3 regions of the Gordonia sp. YC-XJ4 genome follow, and region 2 is predicted to be linked to each of the others. Evidence: riboswitches for the same ligand, from Rfam matches in the RefSeq annotation. Region 2 holds a riboswitch; each other region holds the start of a gene.
What was found. Region 2 has a riboswitch for S-adenosylmethionine ahead of AC5ZH6_RS20715 (LLM class flavin-dependent oxidoreductase). Riboswitches for the same ligand answer to the same signal wherever they lie in the genome.
Positions count from the first base shown of each region.

Region 1 (6,795 bases), 2.7 Mb from region 2:
CCCAATTGCGGCAACGGCGGAAACCAGTCCATGACCCACCGGATCGGCGGCTGGAAGTCGGCGAGGGTGATCCCGATGATGTCGGGTAGGCGGAACCGGTAGGCCACGAGGTCCGGGACCGACCAGTGCAGGCCCACGGCGTCGACGAGGTTCTGGGTGAGGATGGCCATCGACGAGGGCGAGGCGATCGTGCAGGTCTGCAACGCTCCGCTCTGCGTACATGTCATGGGCTCGTTCGCGCCGTTCATGTACCAGGTCGTGCCGGTACCCGGGAATTGATACATGTGAAACGGATACTGACCGTGCTTGACCCAGTAGCCGAGGAGCGCGTCGAGGTCGCCGATCGGGTCATGGAACGGATCGGGGAGATCGCAGATCGGGTCGCCCGCGATGCAGTAGGTGGTCACCGGCAGGCCCCCGTAGTCGGTGACTGCTCGGGTTCCGGACATGGTCAGACCGGGGATGATCCCGACCAGGGTCGCCTCGATCCCCTGTCCCCACAACGTCCCCGACATCCGCGGATCGGAGTAGAGCTCACCCGACACCGTGCGCGCACCGTCGGAATCGGTGGTGGAGATGACGTAGGTGGAGCCGTCGTCCATGGTCACCGGCCGATTCGCACCGATGTCGGTGAGAACGTCGCCGGCCACCCGCGCTCCCTGCGAATAGCCGGCGATGACGATCTTCTTGTCGGCACCGCACTGCTGCTGGTACGCGGCGACGGCCTGCTCCAGGTTGGCCGACCCTTCGGCCTCGCTGGCGTTGTATCCGACCGACCCGAGTGGCCAGATGGTCGCGGAGTACGGGACCTGCTCGATCTCGTAGGCGCCCGCGCCGGAGTACGGACTGTCCGGCAGCTCCTCCCAGTGCGCGCCGTGCCCGGTGTAGCGCTGTTCCATCCCGACGAGATACGAACCGTCGGAATTCCACGTGCCGCCGACGATGAACACCCGACCGGGTTGACTGCACGCCGCCGCCGTTTCCGCCGACGCGACCCCGTGACCCCAGAATGCGGCCGCGATGAGCGCCACACTCGCGGCCCCGACCACTCCGGTCGAGACGCTGCCGCGGAGCGAGGCAAAGGAAGGTGAGAGCCGCATCGGACACGTCCTTGGGCGAGGGAACCGTGACGTGGCAAGGGTAAGCAGACGGCGCGGCCGATTCCGGCGGATCGGTCGAGATCAGGACGGCGATTCGTCCGTCCGGGCGACACCTACCGCGCGCCCGAACCGCACGGACCGTTTCTGTCCAGCACGCAAACCAGGCTGAGCAGGAGGGTTCTCAGCCGACGACGACCGTGTTATATCCTTGTCGCCAGGTCATGAGTATCAGCGTCAAGCCCCGGCTCGCTGATCGGCAACCCTCCAACCGCGGTGGGGTGCTCCGGGTGATGACCGGGTTGTGGGATCGCGACGAGCATCCCCGGCAAGCGCGGGTCCGAAGGTCGGACCCCATCAGGGTCACCACACCCTGCCGACCGCAGAAAGTGATCTATTTTCATGTCTGACGTAGCCAACGACGGTACGGATGCCCAGAACCCAGCCGACAACTGGAGTTTCGAGACCAAGCAGATCCATGTGGGCCAGTCGGCCGACGCCGCCACGAACGCCCGTGCACTGCCGATCTACCAGACCACGTCGTACGTCTTCAACGACACCACCCACGCGGCCAACCTCTTCGGCCTCGCCGAGCCGGGCAACATCTACACCCGCATCATGAACCCCACCCAGGACGCCGTCGAGCAGCGGGTCGCCGCACTCGAGGGCGGTGTCGCGGCACTGCTGGTCGCGTCCGGTCAGGCCGCCGAGACCTACGCCATCCTCAACATCGTGGAGAACGGCGGACACGTCGTGTCGAGCCCGCGTCTGTACGGCGGGACCTACAACCTCTTCCACTACACGCTGCCCAAGCTCGGCATCGAGGTGAGCTTCGTCGAGGATCCCGAGGATCTCGATTCGTGGCAGGCCGCGGTCCGCGACAACACCCGCGCGTTCTACGGCGAGTCGATCTCCAACCCCAACAACGAGATTCTCGACATCGAGGGCATCTCCGAGGTCGCCCATCGCAACGGCGTGCCGCTGATCGTCGACAACACCGTCGCCACCCCGTACCTGCTGAACCCCCTGGCCCATGGCGCCGACATCGTCGTCCATTCGGCGACCAAGTACATCGGCGGGCACGGCACCGCGATCGGCGGCATCATCGTCGACGGCGGCACCTTCGATTGGCGGGTGCAGCGTGATGGTCAGGATCTGTTCCCCGGCTTCACCACCCCCGATCCCAGCTACCACGGTGCGGTGTTCGCCGACCTCGGTGCGCCGGCCTACGCGCTCAAGGCGCGCGTGCAGTTGCTGCGTGACACCGGCGCGGCGATCTCGCCGTTCAACGCCTTCTTGCTCGCCCAGGGACTGGAAACCCTGAGCCTGCGCGTCGAGCGCCACGTCGCCAATGCGCAGCGGGTCGCGGCCTACCTCGCCGATCACGCTCAGGTCGAGTCGGTGGCCTACGCCGGTCTGCAGTCCTCGCCCTGGTATTCCCGTGGTCAGAAGCTCGCGCCCAAGGGGCAGGGCGCGATCATCGGCTTCGAGATCGCCGGTGGCGTCGACGCCGGGAAGCGCTTCGTCGAGGCGTTGACGCTGCACAGCCACGTCGCCAACATCGGTGACGTGCGGTCACTGGTCATCCACCCCGCGTCGACCACCCACAGCCAGCTGACCCCCGAGGAGCAGCTCGCTGCCGGCGTGACCCCCGGCCTGGTGCGCCTGGCCGTCGGTATCGAGGGCATCGACGACATCATCGCCGACCTCGACCAGGGTTTCGCGGCGGCCAAGTAGTTCTAGGACAGGAGCACAACACCCGTGTCGGTGAGCATCGACCCCCAGGCGACCACGACGCATCAGCCCGAGTGGGAACGAGTTCCCGACGGACAGATGGTCCGAATGCGTCTGGGGTCGTTGTCTCTCGACAACGGGCAGCAACTCGACGACGTCACCCTGGCGTTCCAGCGCTGGGGGGCGTTGTCGCCTGCACGGGACAACGTGATCCTGACCCTGCACGCCCTGACCGGTGACTCGCACGTCACCGGCGCTCCCACCGACGAGCATCCCTCCCCCGGGTGGTGGGATGGTCTGATCGGGCCGGGAGCGGCCATCGACACCGACGAATGGTGTGTCATCTCCGCCAACGTCCTCGGCGGCTGCCGTGGGTCGACGGGCCCGTCGTCGCCGGATTCGCAAGGGCGGCCTTGGGGTTCACGCTTCCCCGACATCACCGTGCTCGATCAGGTGCGTGCCGAGGCAGCCCTGCTCGATGCCCTCGGCATCAAGGGAATCGGCGCGGTACTCGGCGGCTCGATGGGTGGCGCGCGTGCGCTGGAGTGGGCGATCGAGTACCCCGATCGGGTCCGCAGCGCACTGGTGCTGGCGGTCGGCGCGCGTGCCACCGCCGATCAGATCGGCACGCAGACCACCCAGATCGCGGCCATCACCTCCGATCCCGACTGGCAGGGCGGCGACTACCACGGCACCGGACGGTCCCCGATCGCCGGCCTCGGGATCGCCCGGCGCATCGCCCACCTCACCTACCGATTCGAGGGTGAGCTCGACGAGCGGTTCGCCAATACGCCTCAGGCGCAAGAGAATCCGCTTCTCGGCGGTCGCTATGCGATTCAGAGTTATCTCGAGCACCAGGCCGACAAGCTGATCGAGCGCTTCGATCCGGGCAGCTACGTGGTGCTCTCCGACGTGCTGAACCACCACGACGTCGGCCGCAACCGGGGCGGGATCGCCGCCGCCCTCGCCTCGTGCACCGTCCCGACCATCGTCGCCGGCATCGATTCGGATCGCTTGTATCCGTTGCGGTTACAAGCCGAGATCGCCGAGGGCCTCGGCAATTGCGTCGGCGGGCTCCAGGTGGTCCGCTCCGACAAGGGCCACGACGGGTTCCTCACCGAGTTCGACGCGATCGCCGATCTCCTCAAGCGCACTGTGGATCTCGCTCGCCGCTGACGCACTCACACCGACACAGACCGACCCGCCCACGCGCCTGCAGGCGTCGTGGGCGGGCGTGTCTCAGCGGGCGGGTGTGGTGGTGGTCGTCTCCGCCGGATTCCCCGCACTCGGCGCCTGCGCGGTACTCGACGACGGCTGGGAGGGCCGGATTTCCGGAGCGAATCCCGGCGCGGTCGTCTGCGGCGGCACGATGCTGGGGATCAGACCGGACGGAATCAGACCGGACGGGATCGGCAGCGTCGGATACGGAGTCAGTGTCGGGCCGGTCGGGGTGGTGGTCGACGGGGTGGTCGCCGACGGCGTGGTGGTGTTGGGCACCAGCGTCAGGGTGGTCGTCGACGTCGTGAGCGGCAGTTCGGTCGTCGCCCAACTCGGGAGTTGCTCGTGCCCGTCCGGCGAGGTCGGCGACGACACCGCGACCGAGGTCACCACCGAAGTCGTCTGGTGATGCGACGTCGTCGTGAATCCCGAATCCCGGGTGGTGTCAATGGTGTGCGCATCGGCGGTGCGCGTCGGCGAAGGCAGCGGGTCGGCGTCGTCGGTCACGGTGGCGCCGACTGCGACCGCCGCCATCACGATCGCACCGATGATCCCGGCCACGATCGCCACCGGTACCGCCGACCAGCTACGCGCGCGGCGACCGCCGATGAAGGCCAGTCGGTTGGTGCCTGCCTTGCCGGCGAGCATCGCCGCACCGGTGGCCGCGGCCAATTCCGGCGACGCCGGGGTGAGGAGTTCGAGTCCGGCATCGGGCACGATTCGTCGGGTGACGGGCAGATTCGCCAACCCACCGACCAGCACCGCGGCGTCGGGGGCGTCACCGCGCAACCGGAGATCGGCGAGATAGCGGGCGAACACCTCGCGCGCCTCGTCGACCATCGGGCCGGCAACCCGCTCGACGGTCGCCGAGGTCAACGACACCCCGGCCAGTCCTGCCGATGAGCCCAGCCCCGCAGTGGATGCACCCGAGGCGGACGTGGGGTCGGCGACCTCTTCCTTCGCTGTGCGGCAGGCGCTGACCAGCTTGGCCCGCTGGCGCTTGGTGCGGGTGCCGGCGTCGGCGCCGTCCACCTCCGCGGCGATGTGGTCGGCGAGCGCCTCGTCGATCCGGCGTCCACTGAGCACCGTCGACCTCTCGATCGACCCGACCCGGCCTGCGGCCGGATCCACGGTGTAGAGCGACACGCCGGTGTCGCCGCAATCGGCGACGACCACCGACGAGAATCGTCCGATCTGTCCGGTTCGGGTCAGGAATTCGGCGACCGCTTCTTCATCGGAGCCGAGGTGGATCTGACGGCGGGTACCCGACCCTCCCGAGCGCAGACGACGGCGCTGGGTGGCGGTCCGCGCCGCCACCCCGATCGGGCCGACGCGTAGTTCGGCGGCGCGGGCGGCGTCGAGCATCAGGTCGATGCCCGCGTTCACGCGTCCCACCGAATCGAGTCCGTCGGTGGGATCGACGTCGAAGACGCGCGCCTCGAGGGCGGTGCGACCTGCCTCGTCGTGCGTGAGCAGGACGTAATGGATCATTCCCTCACCGACGGAGACGCCCAGCGACGTGGTGTCGCCCGGTCTTGCCTGGTCGTTGATCTCGAACGTCGAACTGATGTCAATCCCCACTTAGTGTTGCTAACAATCGCTCCGCTCGGCGGAGTTTGTGCGTCGGGTCCGTACCCCGAATGTCACGCTTAGGTCACCAGTGTAATCAATCTGTGCCCAAAGGGTCGATCGACGTCGCCAGCCAGAGGATCAGCGCACCTGCCGACGCCATTGCCGCGACATCGAAGAATTTACCCCTGACCTGCAGCAACCCGGCCCGCGAGGTGGGGATCAGCGCGCGCAGGAGTGCGCCGAACAACAACGCCGATCCGAACACGAACGCTCCGCGACGCCATCGATCGAACAACACGAGTGCCGCGGCGGCCACGACGCCGAGCAGCACCAGCAGGTAGGGAATCTGTACCGCGTAGGCGCGCACCCGTCGGACGTGGCGCAACCGCTCCACCCGTCGGGGGGCGCCGCCGGTCATCGCGAACGGGTCCCGACGGCGTCGCCCGCGGCGTTCCGCACGGAGTCGCCTGCGGTGAGCGCCGCGAGCTGAGCCTCGGCCCGTTCGACGACGTTCACCAGCAAGAAGGCGCGCGTGAGCGGCCCGACCCCGCCCGGGTTGGGCGAGACGTGTCCGGCCACATCCCAGACGTCGGGCGCGACGTCGCCGCGCAGGCCGTCCTCGGTCCGGCTGACGCCGACATCGATCACGGCGGCACCCGGCTTGACCATGTCGGCGGTCACCAGATGCGGCACCCCTGCCGCGGCGATGACGATGTCTGCGCGGGCCACCTCGGCGGCGAGGTCGCGCGTACCGGTGTGGCACAGGGTCACGGTGGCGTTCTCGCTGCGCCGCGTCAGCAGCAGGCCGATGGGCCTGCCGATGGTGACGCCGCGGCCGATGACGGTCACCCGCGCACCCGCGATGTCGATGCCGTAGCGCCGTAGCAGGTGGATGACCCCCCGCGGCGTACACGGCAGGGTCGATTCCTTGCCCAGCACGAGTCGGCCGAGGTTGATCGGATGGAGGCCATCGGCGTCCTTGGACGGGTCGATACGCTCGAGCGCAGCGTTCTCGTCGAGATGTTTCGGCAATGGGAGCTGCACGATGTACCCGGTACAGGCGGGATCGGCGTTGAGTTCGTCGATGGCCGCATCGAGGTCCTCGGTCGTCGTGTCTGCGGGCAGATCCTTGCGGATCGACGACACCCCGATCCGCGCACAATCGGCGTGCTTG
Region 1 covers NZ_CM183447.1:2,005,219-2,012,013, reverse strand. The annotation lists gene AC5ZH6_RS08850 (cutinase family protein) at 1-1,100, opposite strand, end outside; SAM riboswitch class IV at 1,318-1,438, shown strand; gene AC5ZH6_RS08845 (bifunctional o-acetylhomoserine/o-acetylserine sulfhydrylase) at 1,500-2,834, shown strand; gene metX (homoserine O-acetyltransferase MetX) at 2,859-4,007, shown strand; gene AC5ZH6_RS08835 (Hsp70 family protein) at 4,071-5,630, opposite strand; gene AC5ZH6_RS08830 (DUF3017 domain-containing protein) at 5,716-6,039, opposite strand; gene AC5ZH6_RS08825 (bifunctional methylenetetrahydrofolate dehydrogenase/methenyltetrahydrofolate cyclohydrolase) at 6,036-6,795, opposite strand, start outside.
Region 1: linked by a shared signal. The riboswitch ahead of AC5ZH6_RS08845 (bifunctional o-acetylhomoserine/o-acetylserine sulfhydrylase) and the one ahead of AC5ZH6_RS20715 (LLM class flavin-dependent oxidoreductase) in region 2 are both predicted to bind S-adenosylmethionine.

Region 2 (6,795 bases):
GTCGATGGTCGTCGACATGGATTACGACGGGCTGGTGGTCAAAGACCCCGACGGCACCACCCGACGCATCGAGAGCCAGTGCAAGGTGTGGTCGGCGGGTGTCGCGGCCAGCCCACTCGGCCGCCATCTCGCCGAGCAGAGTGGGGCCGAGACCGACCGCGCCGGACGGGTCCGGGTGCAGCCAGATCTCAGTCTGCCCGGCCACGCCGAGGTGTTCGTCGTCGGCGACATGATGGCACTCGACGGGGTGCCGGGCCAGGCCCCGGCGGCGAACCAGTCCGCGCGGTACGCCGCCGACACCATCATCGCTCGGCTCAACGGCAGTCTGCGGGCTCGAAAGCCGTTCTCCTACTGGGACAAGGGGTCGATGGCGACGGTCTCGCGGTACTCGGCGGTCGCCAGCGTGCCGATCCCCGGGACGTCGCGGCACATCGAGTTCTCCGGTTATCTCGCCTGGCTCGGATGGCTGTTCCTGCACCTGATCTACCTCGTCGGATTTCGCAACCGCTTCACCACGCTGATCGATTGGCTCTTCGCGTTCACCTCGCGCAGCCGCAACCAACTCGCGGTCACCGAGCAGCAGGTGTTCGCGCGCACCGTGATCGACCGGCTCGAGGAGATCGAGGAACGCGGCGCCGCCTGAGGCGCCGCCGGGGGCGAGCGCCTACAGTTTCGCCAACGCCGGCGTCAGCTTGTCGATCGCCCACGGCACCGAGTAGATCGTGGGTCCGCCGAACGCCGACGCGGTGTCGTTGGTGAGGAACACCGTCGTGCCGCGGCGCACCGCGGGCAGCGAATCCCAGCCGGGTATCGCATCGAACGCCTCGGGCCCGCCGACCAGCGGCCAGAAGATCAGCAGGTCCGAAGCGAAGATGTCGATACGTTCGGCCGACACGATCGTGCGTGCGCCACCGGGCGCGAGCCCTTTGACCGCCGGGTCGAGAACCAGTCCGAGTTCGGCAAGCAGTTTCGCGGAGGGGTCGGTGTCGCTGGTCACCACACCGAACTGATTCTGCGGGGTCAGCTGTCCGAAGGTGAACGTCTTGCCCTGGCTCGCCGGGTATTTCGCCCTGGTGGCCGCGATCTGCTGCTCGACCTCGGCGACGGCCTCATCGGCCTGCTGCTGCTTGCCGAAGATCCGGCCGGCCGTCGTCATCACGTCCTGCCAGCTGTCGGTGACGGTGTTCTTGGCCATCACCGGAATCGTGGGGGCGATCTGCGTCAGGCGGTCGTAGGCCGCGCGGTCGGGCAGGTATCCGGCGAGGATCACCTGCGGGGCGAACCGCGCGATTGCGGCAACGTCGGGGGTACCGGCCTCCACGTCATAGGTGACGATCGTCGACGAGTGCTCCGGCGTCCAGGCGAAGCGATTGTTCGGGCCCGAATACCCCTGCGCGAGGAACTCCGCGGTGATCGGGACTCCGAGGCGGATCAGCGAATCCGACCACGCGCCGCCGAAGGTCACGACCTTGGTCGGATCGCTCGGAATCGTCGTCGATCCGTACTGGTGCTCGACGGTCACGGTCTCTCCCGCGGACCCGGCCGGGTCGTCGGGGGAGGAGCACCCGAGAAGGGCGACGAACACCAGGGTCAACAGGCCGGCGAGAACTCCACGAGCACACATCTCGTTAGGTTAGGCTAAATCGCCCGTATCGGACAAGGTCGACGCGGGCGTGACGACGCCATTGCTCGCCACCGATGCCGTCCGGACGTTCGGGTTAATCCCACGGTGACCGAAAGTCTGTGCCGCGTACGCGCCCGGACGCCGTCGACGTACTCGAGCAGCTCCTGACTTTCTTGCCGTGTGCGGCGCCGCCGACCTACCGTGAATCGACCATCTGGAGCGACCGAGAGACCCGGCTCGTCGACGTCGCAGCAACCCCAGAGGAGGGTGCTAACGCCGGGATCGATGGGAGTCGGCTCGTGCCATTTCATGACCATGCCCCGTTGTCGGTGCTCGATCTCGCGCCGATCAGTGAGGGCTCCAATCCTGCTGCCGCACTGGCCAACACGATCGACCTCGCGCAGCACGCCGAGCAGTGGGGGTATCGCCGCTACTGGGTCGCCGAACATCACTTCGTCGCGGTGGCCGGCTCCAATCCGGCCGTCCTGATCGGTCAGATCGCCGGTGCCACCACCACCATCCGGGTCGGGTCGGCGGCGGTTCAGGTCGGCCAGACGACCGCGGTCTCGGTCGTCGAGTCCTTCGGTCTGCTCGACGCCTTCCATCCCGGCCGCATCGACCTGGGTCTCGGACGCTCCGGTCAGCGGCGCGCGGAAGCGGTCACGGCGACACCCACGCCTTCGACACCCACGCCGTCGACACCCACGCCGTCGACACCCACGCCTTCGACACCTGCGGTGACCCTGCCGAGCATTCCCCGCCCGAGTCGCGTCGTCGACGGTGTGGTGCTCCCCGAACCGTTCGATGTGTCGGCGCTGCTGGCGAATTCGCGTCTGGCACGCAGCTTCGAGGTACTCACCCAGCCCGGTGCGCAGACCCCCGATTTCGCCGAGCAGGTCGCCGACATCGCCGCATTGCTCGAGGGCACCTATCGCAGCCCGTCCGGTCTCCAACTGCATGCGGTGCCCGGTGAGGGCGCCGACGTCGAGCTCTGGATCTTCGGCAGCAGCAAGGGTCAGAGCGCCCAGGTGGCCGGCGCGCGCGGACTGCCCTTCGTCGCCAACTATCACGTGAGCCCCGGCACGACGCTCGAAGCGGTGCAGGCCTATCGCGCCGCCTTCCGGCCGTCGGCGGTACTCGCCGAACCGTACGTGGTGGTCTCGGCCGATGTGGTGGTCGCCGAGGACGACGACACCGCACGCCATCTCGCCTCCACCTACGGGCACTGGGTGTACAGCATCCGCAGCGGCCACGGTGCCGTCGAGTACCCGGATCCGGCCACCGCGCCACCACTGGACGACGAGCAGCGCGCACTGGTCGCCGACCGCCTCGAGACCCAGTTCGTGGGCAGCCCCGACACCGTCGTCGAGCGCTTGGCTGCGCTCGGAAAGCTGACCGATGCAGACGAACTCGTGATCACCTCGGTCACCCATGATCACGGTGACCGGCTGCGCTCGCACGAACTCCTCGCCAAGAAATGGGGCCTCATCTGATGCGTGGCATCACCACCACCGTCGCCCGTACCGCGACGGCATCCGTTGCCGCGCTGGCCGTATTCGGCCTCGCCGCATGCGGCGGGGGCTCCTCGCAGTCCGACGACGCCGGCCCGCCGGTCTCCGGTGGCACGCTGCGCTACGGCCTCTCCGACGCGCCCACCTGCTCCGACCCCGCCCAGAGCGCCACCAACCAGACGATCTACGTGACCCGTCAGATCGTCGACTCACTGACCGACCAGGTACCCGGGAGCGGTGACCTGAAACCGTGGCTGGCGCAGAGCTGGGAGGTCAGCCCCGACGCCAAGACCTTCACCTTCCACCTCAAGCCCGACGTCACCTTCAGCAACGGCACCCCGCTGACCGCCGACTCGGTCAAGAAGAACTTCGACGCCATCGTCACCACCCTTGGTGGCGCCAAGGCGCCCTTGGCCGCAACATATCTCAGCGGCTACACCGGTACCACCGTTGTCGACCCGTTGACCGCACGGGTCGAGTTCTCCGCACCGAACGCGCAGTTCCTGCAGGCGACCTCCACTCCGCAGCTCGGCATCCAGGCCGACGCGACCGTCGCCGCCACACCCGAACAGCGGTGCCAGGGCACCAACATCGGCTCCGGGCCGTTCGCGTACTCCGCATGGCAACAAGGCCGTTCGGCCGCCCTGCGCAAACGCACCGGATATCAATGGGGCTCGGCGGTGTTCACCCATACCGGCGACGCCTACCTCGACGGGATCGACTTCACCGTCGTCCCCGAGTCGGGTGTGCGCACCGGCTCACTGGGCTCCGGTCAGCTCGACGTCATCAGCGATGCCCTCCCCAACGACAAGGCACAGATCTCCTCGGCCGGTGGCAAGGTACTCACCGCGGTGAACCCCGGCGTGCCATTCGGCCTGCAGCCCAACGTCTCCCGTGGAGTACTCGCCGACGAGCAGGTCCGCACTGCACTGCTCCCGGCGATCAACCGCACCGAACTCGTCGACACCGTGCTCGACAAGGACTTCCACCCGGCGACCGGGGTGCTGGCCGCCAACACCCCGGGATTCCATGCCGAGACGGCGGCCCTGGCCTTCGACGCCGCCAAGTCCCGGCAGCTACTCGACGCCGCCGGCTGGCGGCCCGGCGCGGACGGCATTCGCGTCAAAGACGGCCGGCGCCTGTCGTTCTCGGTGCTCTACAGTCCGGTGTTCGCCGGCAACCAGGCGATCCTCGAACTCGTCCAGCAGCAGCTGAAGAACGCCGGCGTCGACATGGCGCTCGACGTGGTACCCGCAGCCGAGGCCACCGTCCGACAAAACTCCGGCGACTACGACGCGATCTACTACAACGTGACACGCGCCGACGGTGACATCCTGCGTACCCAGTTCGGGTTGACCACCCGAAACCTGAACCGGCGCGGGCCGATTCCCGCGCTGGACACCGCGCTGGCTCAGCAGCAGAGCACCACCGACACCGCCGCACGCAACGCGGACCTGGCCACCGCCCAGACCCAGATCATCGAGCACGGACTGTTCCTGCCCACTATCGAACTCTCGCAGGCCATCGGTACCGCGGGCACCGCACACCAGGTGTCCTTCGACGCCTCGGCACGCCTGCAGTTCCACGACACCTGGCTCTCGGGTCGGTGACCGGCGATGATCCGCTATCTCGCGATCCGCATCGCCTCGGCCATCGGGGTGCTGTGGGCGGCGTTCACCGTCGCCTTCATCATCCTGATCCTGCTGCCCTCGGATCCGGTGTCGATCGCAACCTCGGATGCCTCGATCCCCGCCGACCCGGCCGCCGTAGCCGCCCTCAAGGCCCGCTACGGACTGGATCGTTCGGTGTGGCAACAGTATTGGTCGGCGTTGACCGGCGCGCTGCACGGTGACTTCGGGCTGTCCATCTCCCAGGGGCGTCCGGTCACCGACGTGATCGCCGACGCCCTGCCCGGTACCGTGGCGCTCACGCTCACCGCAGTGGCGCTCGCCGTCGTCGGTGGGGTCGGACTCGCGGTGCTGGCGACCTGGACCCGCTCGACGCTGCTGCGTCGGGGCCTGCTGTCCATCCCGCCGCTGGTGGTGGCCCTGCCCACGTTCTGGGTGGGACTGGTCCTGTTGCAGGTCTTCGCCTTTCGTCTGCCGTGGTTCCCGGCATTCGGGGACACCCGACCCGGGTCGATCGTGCTGCCCGCGGTGACGCTGGCCATCCCGTATGCCGGGGTACTCGGGCAGGTGCTGGTGACCAGCATGACCGCCACCGATGCGGCGCCGTTCGTGCAGACGGCCACCGCCAAGGGTGCGAGCCGCGGGCGCGTCATCACCCGACACATCCTGCGGGTCTCGTCGCTGCCGGCGCTGACGGTGGCCGGCGTCGTCGTCGGCAACCTCCTCGGCGGGGCGGTCGTGGTGGAGACGGTGTTCTCCCGACCGGGTGTCGGCAAGCTCGCCCAATCCGCCGTTCTCGCACAGGACATCCCGGTCGTGCTTGCGCTGGTGACCCTCTCGGCGCTGGTCTTTGTCACCATCAACCTGCTCGTCGACGTCGTCTACCCGTTCCTCGACCCCCGCATCCTCAGCGGTGCGCGCCGACGGGAGCCGACGGCGCGCGACAACGACTCCCGGACGGAGCTGATCAATGTCTGACTCATCCGACACCGGTGTGTCGGTGCCGTCCTGGTCGTGGAGTCCGACGGCGGTGCGGCCCGCGGCGGTGTGGGCGTGGCTGCGGTCCAATGCCGCGGTGACACTCGCGGTGATCGTCCTCGCACTCGCCGTCGGATTCGCGGTGGCCCCGGGCTTGTTCACCGGACGCGACCCCCTGCTGGCCGTGCCCTCGGAGAAACTCTCACCACCGAGCGCCGCGCACTGGTTCGGCACCGACAACCTCGGCCGCGACGTCTACGCGCGATTCGTCCACGGGGCGGGTCTGTCGCTGACGGCGACCATCGGTGCCGTCGGGGTCGCGTTGCTCGTGGGGGCGATCCTCGGGTTGTTCGCCGGTACCGCAGGGGCCGTCGCCGACGGGGTGATCATGCGGGCCATCGACGTGATGCTCGCCGTCCCACAACTGTTGCTGGCCCTGGCCATCGTCGCGGCCCTGGGGTTCGGCACCACCAAGGTCGCGATCGCGGTGGCGGTGGTGCTCGTCGCGAGCTTCGCGCGGGTCATGCGCGCCGAGGTGCTGCGGGTCCGCCACGCCCCGTTCGTCGAGGCGTCGCGTGCCTTCGGGGTCCCGGCCCCGGTCGTGCTCGTCCGACACGTGTTGCGCAACTCCTACGCCCCGGTGCTCGCCCTGGCGGCCGCCGAATTCGGGATGGCGATCCTGCTGATCTCGTCGCTGTCGTTCCTCGGCTTCGGCGCCACCCCGCCGACTCCTGAATGGGGATCCCTGATCGCCGACGGCCGTGACTATCTGGCCACCGCCTGGTGGATGACCACACTGCCGGGATTGGCGATCGTGGCCGTCGTGCTCGCGGCGCACACCGTCGGCCACCGCATCTCGGCGGGAGATCACCGATGAGCCCGGTATCCGATCTCCCTGTCCTCGACGTGACCGATCTGCGCGTGGCGTACCGAACCAACGGCATCGAGACCGAGGCGGTCCGCGGAGTCGATCTCACGGTGGCGCGGGGCGAGACCGTTGCCGTGGTCGGGGAGTCCGGATCCGGGAAATCATCGGTGGCGCACGCGATCATCG
Region 2 covers NZ_CM183447.1:4,673,178-4,679,972, reverse strand. The annotation lists gene AC5ZH6_RS20725 (NAD(P)/FAD-dependent oxidoreductase) at 1-643, shown strand, start outside; gene AC5ZH6_RS20720 (ABC transporter substrate-binding protein) at 665-1,624, opposite strand; SAM riboswitch class I at 1,832-1,916, shown strand; gene AC5ZH6_RS20715 (LLM class flavin-dependent oxidoreductase) at 1,924-3,117, shown strand; gene AC5ZH6_RS20710 (ABC transporter substrate-binding protein) at 3,117-4,745, shown strand; gene AC5ZH6_RS20705 (ABC transporter permease) at 4,752-5,741, shown strand; gene AC5ZH6_RS20700 (ABC transporter permease) at 5,734-6,618, shown strand; gene AC5ZH6_RS20695 (dipeptide ABC transporter ATP-binding protein) at 6,615-6,795, shown strand, end outside.

Region 3 (6,795 bases), 2.3 Mb from region 2:
GTCCCGTCGACGGGTTCGAGACACCGCGAACACTGGCCCTCGGTTTCGCCGCAGACCGTGCCGCTGACGAGAACTCCCTCGCTCACCGACTCGAGTCGCAGGTCGAGATCCACCTCGGACGCGGCGGGGATACCGATCATCTCCAGCCCGAGCCGTTCGGGTGTCACGGCGGTCCGGTGCACCTCGGTCATCGTCCCCGGACGACGTCCGAGAGAGCGGATGTCGAGCACGAAGGGATCACGGGCGTGCGCGGATGCCTCACCCGTGCTCACACCTGGGGTCACTGCGTTTTCGGCCACAGATGCACCATACGCCCGGGTCAGCGAATCCTCGAATGAGCTCGCCCGGCCCGTGTCGGCACCGCTTCGCGGACTCAGACCGCGAGCGGCGAAACGTCGTCGGCGGCCTCGGACCGGGCCCGACCGCGGGCCGGATCGTGGTCGACGCTGCGGGGATATTCGACGTAATCGTGCATGCCCGCGCCGGTACGCAGCTGATGGCGACCGCGGTTCACCGACCGCAGGGTGTTGGTGAGGGTTTCCTCGAATTGCGCCAGCTTCTCGTCGACGTAGACGTCGCAGTCACCGCGCAACCGGTCGGCCTCGGCGTGTGCCGCGTCGATGATGCGCTCGGCCTCGGATTTCGCGGCGGCGACGACCTCGGCCTCGGACACCAGACGCTGCTGTTCGGCAATGCCGTCGGCGACCGACTTGTCGTAGGTGTTGTTCGCGGCGTCGATGGTGCGCTGCGCCTCGGCGCGTGCCCGCCCGGTGACGGCCTCGAATTCGCGGGCCGCGCTGGACGAGAGCCGCCGAGCCTCTTCGGTCGCGTCCTCGACGAGGGACTTGCCGTGATTGCTTGCCTCGTCGACCATGCGGTCGGCCTGCGACTTGGCGTCGGCGAGGATGCGGTCGGCCTCGGCACGGGCGTGGGCGAGCACCGCTTCCGACTCGGAATCGGCGTTGCCGATCACGGTGTCGGCGTGCGAACGCGCGTCCTCGAGCATCGAGTCACGGCTGTCGAGAACGTCCTGGGCGTCGTCGAGCTCACCCGGGATCGAGTCCTTGATGTCGTCGAGCAGTTCGAGCACATCTCCCCGCGGGACCACACATCCGGCGGTCATGGGGACACTCCGCGCCTCCTCGACGATCGCAACGAGTTCGTCGAGCGCTTCAAATACCCGGTACACAGCCACCCCAATCCGGCTCACGCCAATGGTCATCTGGTGAAACGTCTGTGACTATTGTGCCGAATGGGATGTGTGTGACTACGGAGGTCACAGTGATCGGCGTGTCGCGTGGTACGCGAACGCAACAGGGTGTGCGGTCAGTCGGGTATCCGGAACGACCCGAAGACCAGCTCCTTGCGCAGTTCGAAGCCCAGTGATTCGTAGAGGCGGATCGCCGTGACGTTCTCGGCCGCGGTGTGCAGGAACGGGATCTCACCGCGCCGAACGATCCCGTCGGCGACAGCCAGGACCAGACGCGACGCCAGCCCCCGACTCCGGTGTGCCGGATCGGTGCACACGGCACTGATCTCGGTGGCGCCGGCCGGATGTAGTCGCTCCCCTGCCATCGCGATCAACGCGCCACCGTGCCTGAGTCCGAGATAGGTGCCCATCTCGATGGTGCGCGGCAGGAACGGCCCGGGTCGGGTGCGGGCGACGAGGTCGAGCATCTCGGGGACGTCGTCGTCGGTGAGGATCACCGCCGCCGGATCCGGTGCGGACTCGACGGCACGGGCGATCATCTGCACACCGGGCAGGGCCATCGTCGTCGCCCAGCCGGGCGGCGGCGTCGGCATCGACCCCGAGATCGGCAGTGTGCCACCGGGACCGAAGAGCTCGACGGCGTCCGACCAATCCGCGGGGCCGGGATCGAGTGGGAACGCCGCGAACACCGACACGTCGCGTCGGTAGCGCAACACCCGTCCGCGTCGTTGCGCGAGATGCCGGTGGTGACCGCTCAGCGACGATCGGACCGGATCGTCGAGGACGTCGACACCCGATCGGGCCGTCGGCGAAGCATCAGCCGTGCGCTCACTCATGACTCGATGATGTCCCATCGGCACGACTCCTTTTCCATCCCGTCCCTCTCTGTCCCACCCGTCTTCATCCCGGCCACCTCAGCTGTCGTTGCGCGGCAGTCCGGGCGGATTCACCTGTGACGTCGGTACGGCCTCGGCGGAGAGGTTCCACGCGGCCAGCCACTTCGCGTACACACCCGTGGTGATCAGGTGGTTGATCGCGTCGGCGAGCGGCCCGACGAGTTCGTCACCCTTCTTCGTCGTGGCCGCGATCAATCCCTGCAGCGTCGACCCGGCCCCGGAATACGTGCCGGCGACACGGGTGGCTTTCGGGGTGCCCGCGGTCTGCCGGACGTGATAGGAGATGCTCGGATTCGGCGCGAGGTAGGCGTCGATCTTGCCCGAGGCAAGGGCCAGGTTGATCGAGTTGGCGTCCGGGAAGTAGACGACGTCGAGGGTCTTGCCCTCGGCGGTGAGCTTGTCCCGCCACTCCAGCAGTAGGCGTTCCTGGTTGGTGCCCGACCCGACGGCCACCTTCTTGCCCGCAAGGCTCTCGTAGTTGCCGTCGAAGTTCCAGGAGCTCGCCTTGAGCACTTCGAAGGCGATTTCGTCCTTGCGGTAGGTCGCGAAGTCGTATTTTTCCTTGCGCTCTTCGGTGACGGTGATGTTGGAGAATCCGACATCTGTTCGCCCGCTGTCGATTCCGACGAAGAGGTTCTCCCACGTGGCGTTGGTGATCACCGGTGTGAGCCCGAGGACGGCCGCGACGAGGCGGCCGAGGTCGGGTTCGGCGCCGGTCAGCGTGTGCTGATCGGACCCGATGAACGCCAGAGGCGGATACCCCGAGGGCAGTGCCCCGATCCCGATCGACAGCTCCCCGGAGTCACGCACCGCCGCCGGCAGCGCGTTGCGAATCGAATCGACCTGCGGCACAGTCACATCGATTTGGTTGGCGGCGCCGTTGGAGACCGCGCCGATGACGACACCGCCCGGCTTTCCGGATGGTTGCGCGGCGTCGGTGGAACCGCCCGAGCACGCGGTGAGCAGACTGCCGACGAGGCCGAGTGCCACGGTGACGGCACCGAGCCGCGTCGCGGCCCGGCGACGAGCGCGCGTTCGGGGGGTGACGCGATCGGCGGAACGCGTTGGTGACATGGAGTTACTCCGTTTCTGGGGTGTGACGGCAGGGAGGATGACGACGTGCCCCGGCGGGGTCGCCGACGGTGGTGGCGGTCGGTGAGTGGTGGTCGGTGTGTGGTGGTCGGTGTGTGGTGGTCGATGTGTCGCGGTCAGAGCACTCGGAGCAGGAAGTCCTTGGTGCGCTGGTGTGTCGGATGATCGAGGACCTGCTCCGGGGTGCCCTGCTCGACGATGCGGCCGTCGTCGAGGAAGACGATGGTGTCGGCGACCTCGCGGGCGAAGCCGATCTCGTGGGTCACCACGATCAAGGTGGTGCCGGTGGCGGCGAGATCACGGATCACCGCGAGGACGTCGCCCACGAGCTCGGGATCGAGCGCCGAGGTCGGCTCGTCGAAGAGCAGCACCCCCGGCTCGACGGCCAACGCCCGGGCGATGGCGACCCGCTGTTGCTGACCGCCGGAGAGCTGGCGCGGATATGCGTCGTACTTGTCCGAGAGTCCCACGCGCGCAAGGAGTGCGCGGGCAGCGCGCTCGGCGTCCGCGCGGGTGATCCGGCCGGTCGAGACCAATGGTGCCGCGACATTCTGGCCGGCGGTGAGGTTGGAGAACAGGTTGAATGACTGGAAGACGTAGCCGATGCGGCGCCGCTGTCGCAGGATCTCGCGTTCGGGCAATTCCCGGAGACGGCCGCCGGTACGGCGGACGCCGATCAGTTCGCCGCCCACGCTGACGTGGCCTGCGTCGAGCCGTTCGAGATGGTTCACGGCACGGAGCAGGGTCGACTTGCCCGAGCCCGAGGGTCCGAGGATCACCGTCACCTCTCCCGGGCGGATCGTGAGGTCGATGCCCTTGAGGACGTGATGGTCGGCGTAGAAGCGGTGGGCGCCCACGATCTGCACCTCGGCACCGGCCGGCGTCGTGTCCGGTGTGATGGCGGCGCGCGTCATGCGGCACGCTCCCAGGGACGCAGGGCGATGCTCCGGCGAACGCCGGCAACAGCGAACCGCAATCGCTGTATCGGCGTGGGGGGCAGGGTGCGGACCGCCCCTCGCGCGAAGTAGCGCTCGATGTAGAACTGGACGATCGAGACGGCGCTGGTGAGGATCACGTACCAGACCGTCGCCACCATCAGCAGTGGGATGATGTCACCGGAATAGGTGCTCGACTGGGTCGAGACCACGCCGAACAGATCGAGTAGCGACACGTAGTAGACCAGCGATGTCGACTTGATCAGCCCGATCAGCAGATTCACATACGACGGCACGATGGACCGCAGAGCCTGCGGCAATGTGATGCGCAGAAAGTGATAACGACGTGGAATGCCCAGTGCGGCAGCGGCTTCGTGTTGGCCCGCGTCAACCGACAGGATGCCGCCGCGCACGATCTCGGCGGCGAACGCCGCCTCGTGGACGGTGATACCGATGACGGCGATCAGGAACGGGGTGGCGAGATCGGCCTCGGAGAAATGAAACAGTCCCGGGCCGAACGGAACACCGATACTCAGACTCTGGTAGAGCGCCCCGAAGTTGAACAGGATGAGGAGCAGTACGATCAGCGGGATCGATCGAAAGAACCAGACGTAACCCCAGCTGACCGCCGCGAGCACGGGATTGTTCGACAGCCGCATCAGCGCCAGGACGATGCCCACGGCCAGGGCGAGCACCGCACTGTACGCTGCGACCTCCAAGGTGACCCCGAGGCCTTCGAGAATGACAGGGCGAAAGAACCAGTACCCGAACCGATCCCATTGGAAGAACGCGTTGGTGGCCAGGCCGTGGACCAACTGCGCACCGACGATGAGCACGATCGCGGCGAGAACCCACCGGCCGGGATGACGCAGGGGCGCAACGCGTTCGGCGACCGGCGGCGTAGTCGTGCCCGCCGACGACGGGTGCGAGTCCCCCGACGGCGCCGGGTGTGGATCGGCACTCGTGGACGGCGATGGGGCGGACATGGCGGCACTCTCCTCCAACCGGGGAACGGGGCACGCGAGGAGAGGCGTGCCCGACGACACCCCGGGCGTATCCCGCGGGTACCGACGACCACGACGGCACGACGACTCCTCACGAAATCGTTGTGGCCGTTTCCATCACGCTTATCGGGACATTCCCGATCCGGTCGTCACCTGGGGCACCCCACCGCGATGCGAGGGTTGCCGGTCAACCAGCCAGGGCTTGTCGTTGACGCTCATGACCGTCTCGTTCACGCTAATACCGCACGCCGCAGCGGTCAGTATTTACATTCGTCGATGAGTGAAAGTCTCGTGGCGTCGGCGTCGGACACCATAGTCGTCTGACGCTGCGTTATTCGTCTGACGCTGCGTTCCTCAGACCTGCGTTCGTCAGACGCTGCGTTCACCGGCCAGGATCGCCTCGAGGCGCCGGTGGATGTGCGGGGAGAGAAAGGGTGTCACGTCGCCGCCGAGCTTGGCGACCTCTTTCACCAGCGAACTCGAGACGTGCGCGAAGCGCGGATCGGTCAGCAGGAACACGGTCTCGACGTCGGCCAGCTCACGATTCATCTGCGCCATCGGAAGCTCGTAGTCGAAGTCCACCGACGAGCGCAGACCCTTGACGATGGAGTGGATCGCGTTCTCTCTGAGATAGTCGACGAGCAGGCCGGTCCACTGATCCACCCGCACATTGGGCAGATCGGCGCAGTCCTCCCGGATCAGTTCGAGCCGCTCCGGGACCGAGAACAGGCCGCGCTTGTTGGGATTGACGACAACGGTGACCACCAGCTCGTCGAAACACGCGGCAGCCCGCTCGACGACGTAACGGTGGCCGCGCGTGAAGGGATCGAAGGAGCCGGGGATCACCGCACTGGTCATACTCTCCAGAACCTACCCGGCCTCCCCGCCGGTGACTCGCGCGACCTGCACCGTGGTGTCGCCGTAGGACTTGTCGGTGACGACCTCCCAGCCGACTGGCCATCTCGTCGTGGCCCGGCGGCCCCGCTCAAGGACCAGTAGGCCACCGTCGGCGAGCCAACCGCCCGCGCCGAGCGCCGCGAGGTCGCCGTGCACCTCGTCGTCGGTGAATGCATAGGGCGGGTCGGAGAAGATCACATCGAAGCGGCCCGTCACACCTACTCGGGCCGGGACGTCCGCTCGGGCCGGGCCGGCCAGGAACGCCGACACCGGTGCGGTGATCACCCGGCCCACCTCGGCGACGCCGAGCGCCCTCAGGTTGGCGGTGACGACAGCGGTGGCGCGACGACGGTTGTCGACGAACACGGCCGAGGACGCGCCACGGGAGAGTGCTTCGAGGCCCAGCGCACCAGACCCGGCATAGAGGTCGAGGATGGCGGCACCCTCCAGATCGATCCGGGCGTCGAGAATGTTGAACACCGCCTCGCGCACCCGATCGGAGGTGGGCCGGGTCCCGGCGTCGGGAACCTTCAGTGGTCGTCCGCCGTGGCGGCCGGCGATGATCCGGGTCACCGAACCATTCTCCCATTGCCGATTCGGTTGAGCCGTCCCCCTCGACGGGCGGCGCCACCGGGGTCGTCACCGCGGTCGCCGCCGGACAATTCGCCCACCCGCAGCGAGTCGTCGCAAGCGTTTGTGTCCCGCATCACAAATACCGGATGAACTGGGCATTGAGGGGGCATTTCCCCACCGATTTACGC
Region 3 covers NZ_CM183447.1:2,384,785-2,391,579, reverse strand. The annotation lists gene AC5ZH6_RS10550 (YceD family protein) at 1-299, opposite strand, end outside; gene AC5ZH6_RS10545 (DivIVA domain-containing protein) at 374-1,189, opposite strand; gene AC5ZH6_RS10540 (GNAT family N-acetyltransferase) at 1,327-2,046, opposite strand; gene AC5ZH6_RS10535 (ABC transporter substrate-binding protein) at 2,125-3,180, opposite strand; gene AC5ZH6_RS10530 (amino acid ABC transporter ATP-binding protein) at 3,315-4,112, opposite strand; gene AC5ZH6_RS10525 (amino acid ABC transporter permease) at 4,109-5,119, opposite strand; SAM riboswitch class IV at 5,252-5,360, opposite strand; gene coaD (pantetheine-phosphate adenylyltransferase) at 5,507-5,995, opposite strand; gene rsmD (16S rRNA (guanine(966)-N(2))-methyltransferase RsmD) at 6,008-6,607, opposite strand.
Region 3: linked by a shared signal. The riboswitch ahead of AC5ZH6_RS10525 (amino acid ABC transporter permease) and the one ahead of AC5ZH6_RS20715 (LLM class flavin-dependent oxidoreductase) in region 2 are both predicted to bind S-adenosylmethionine.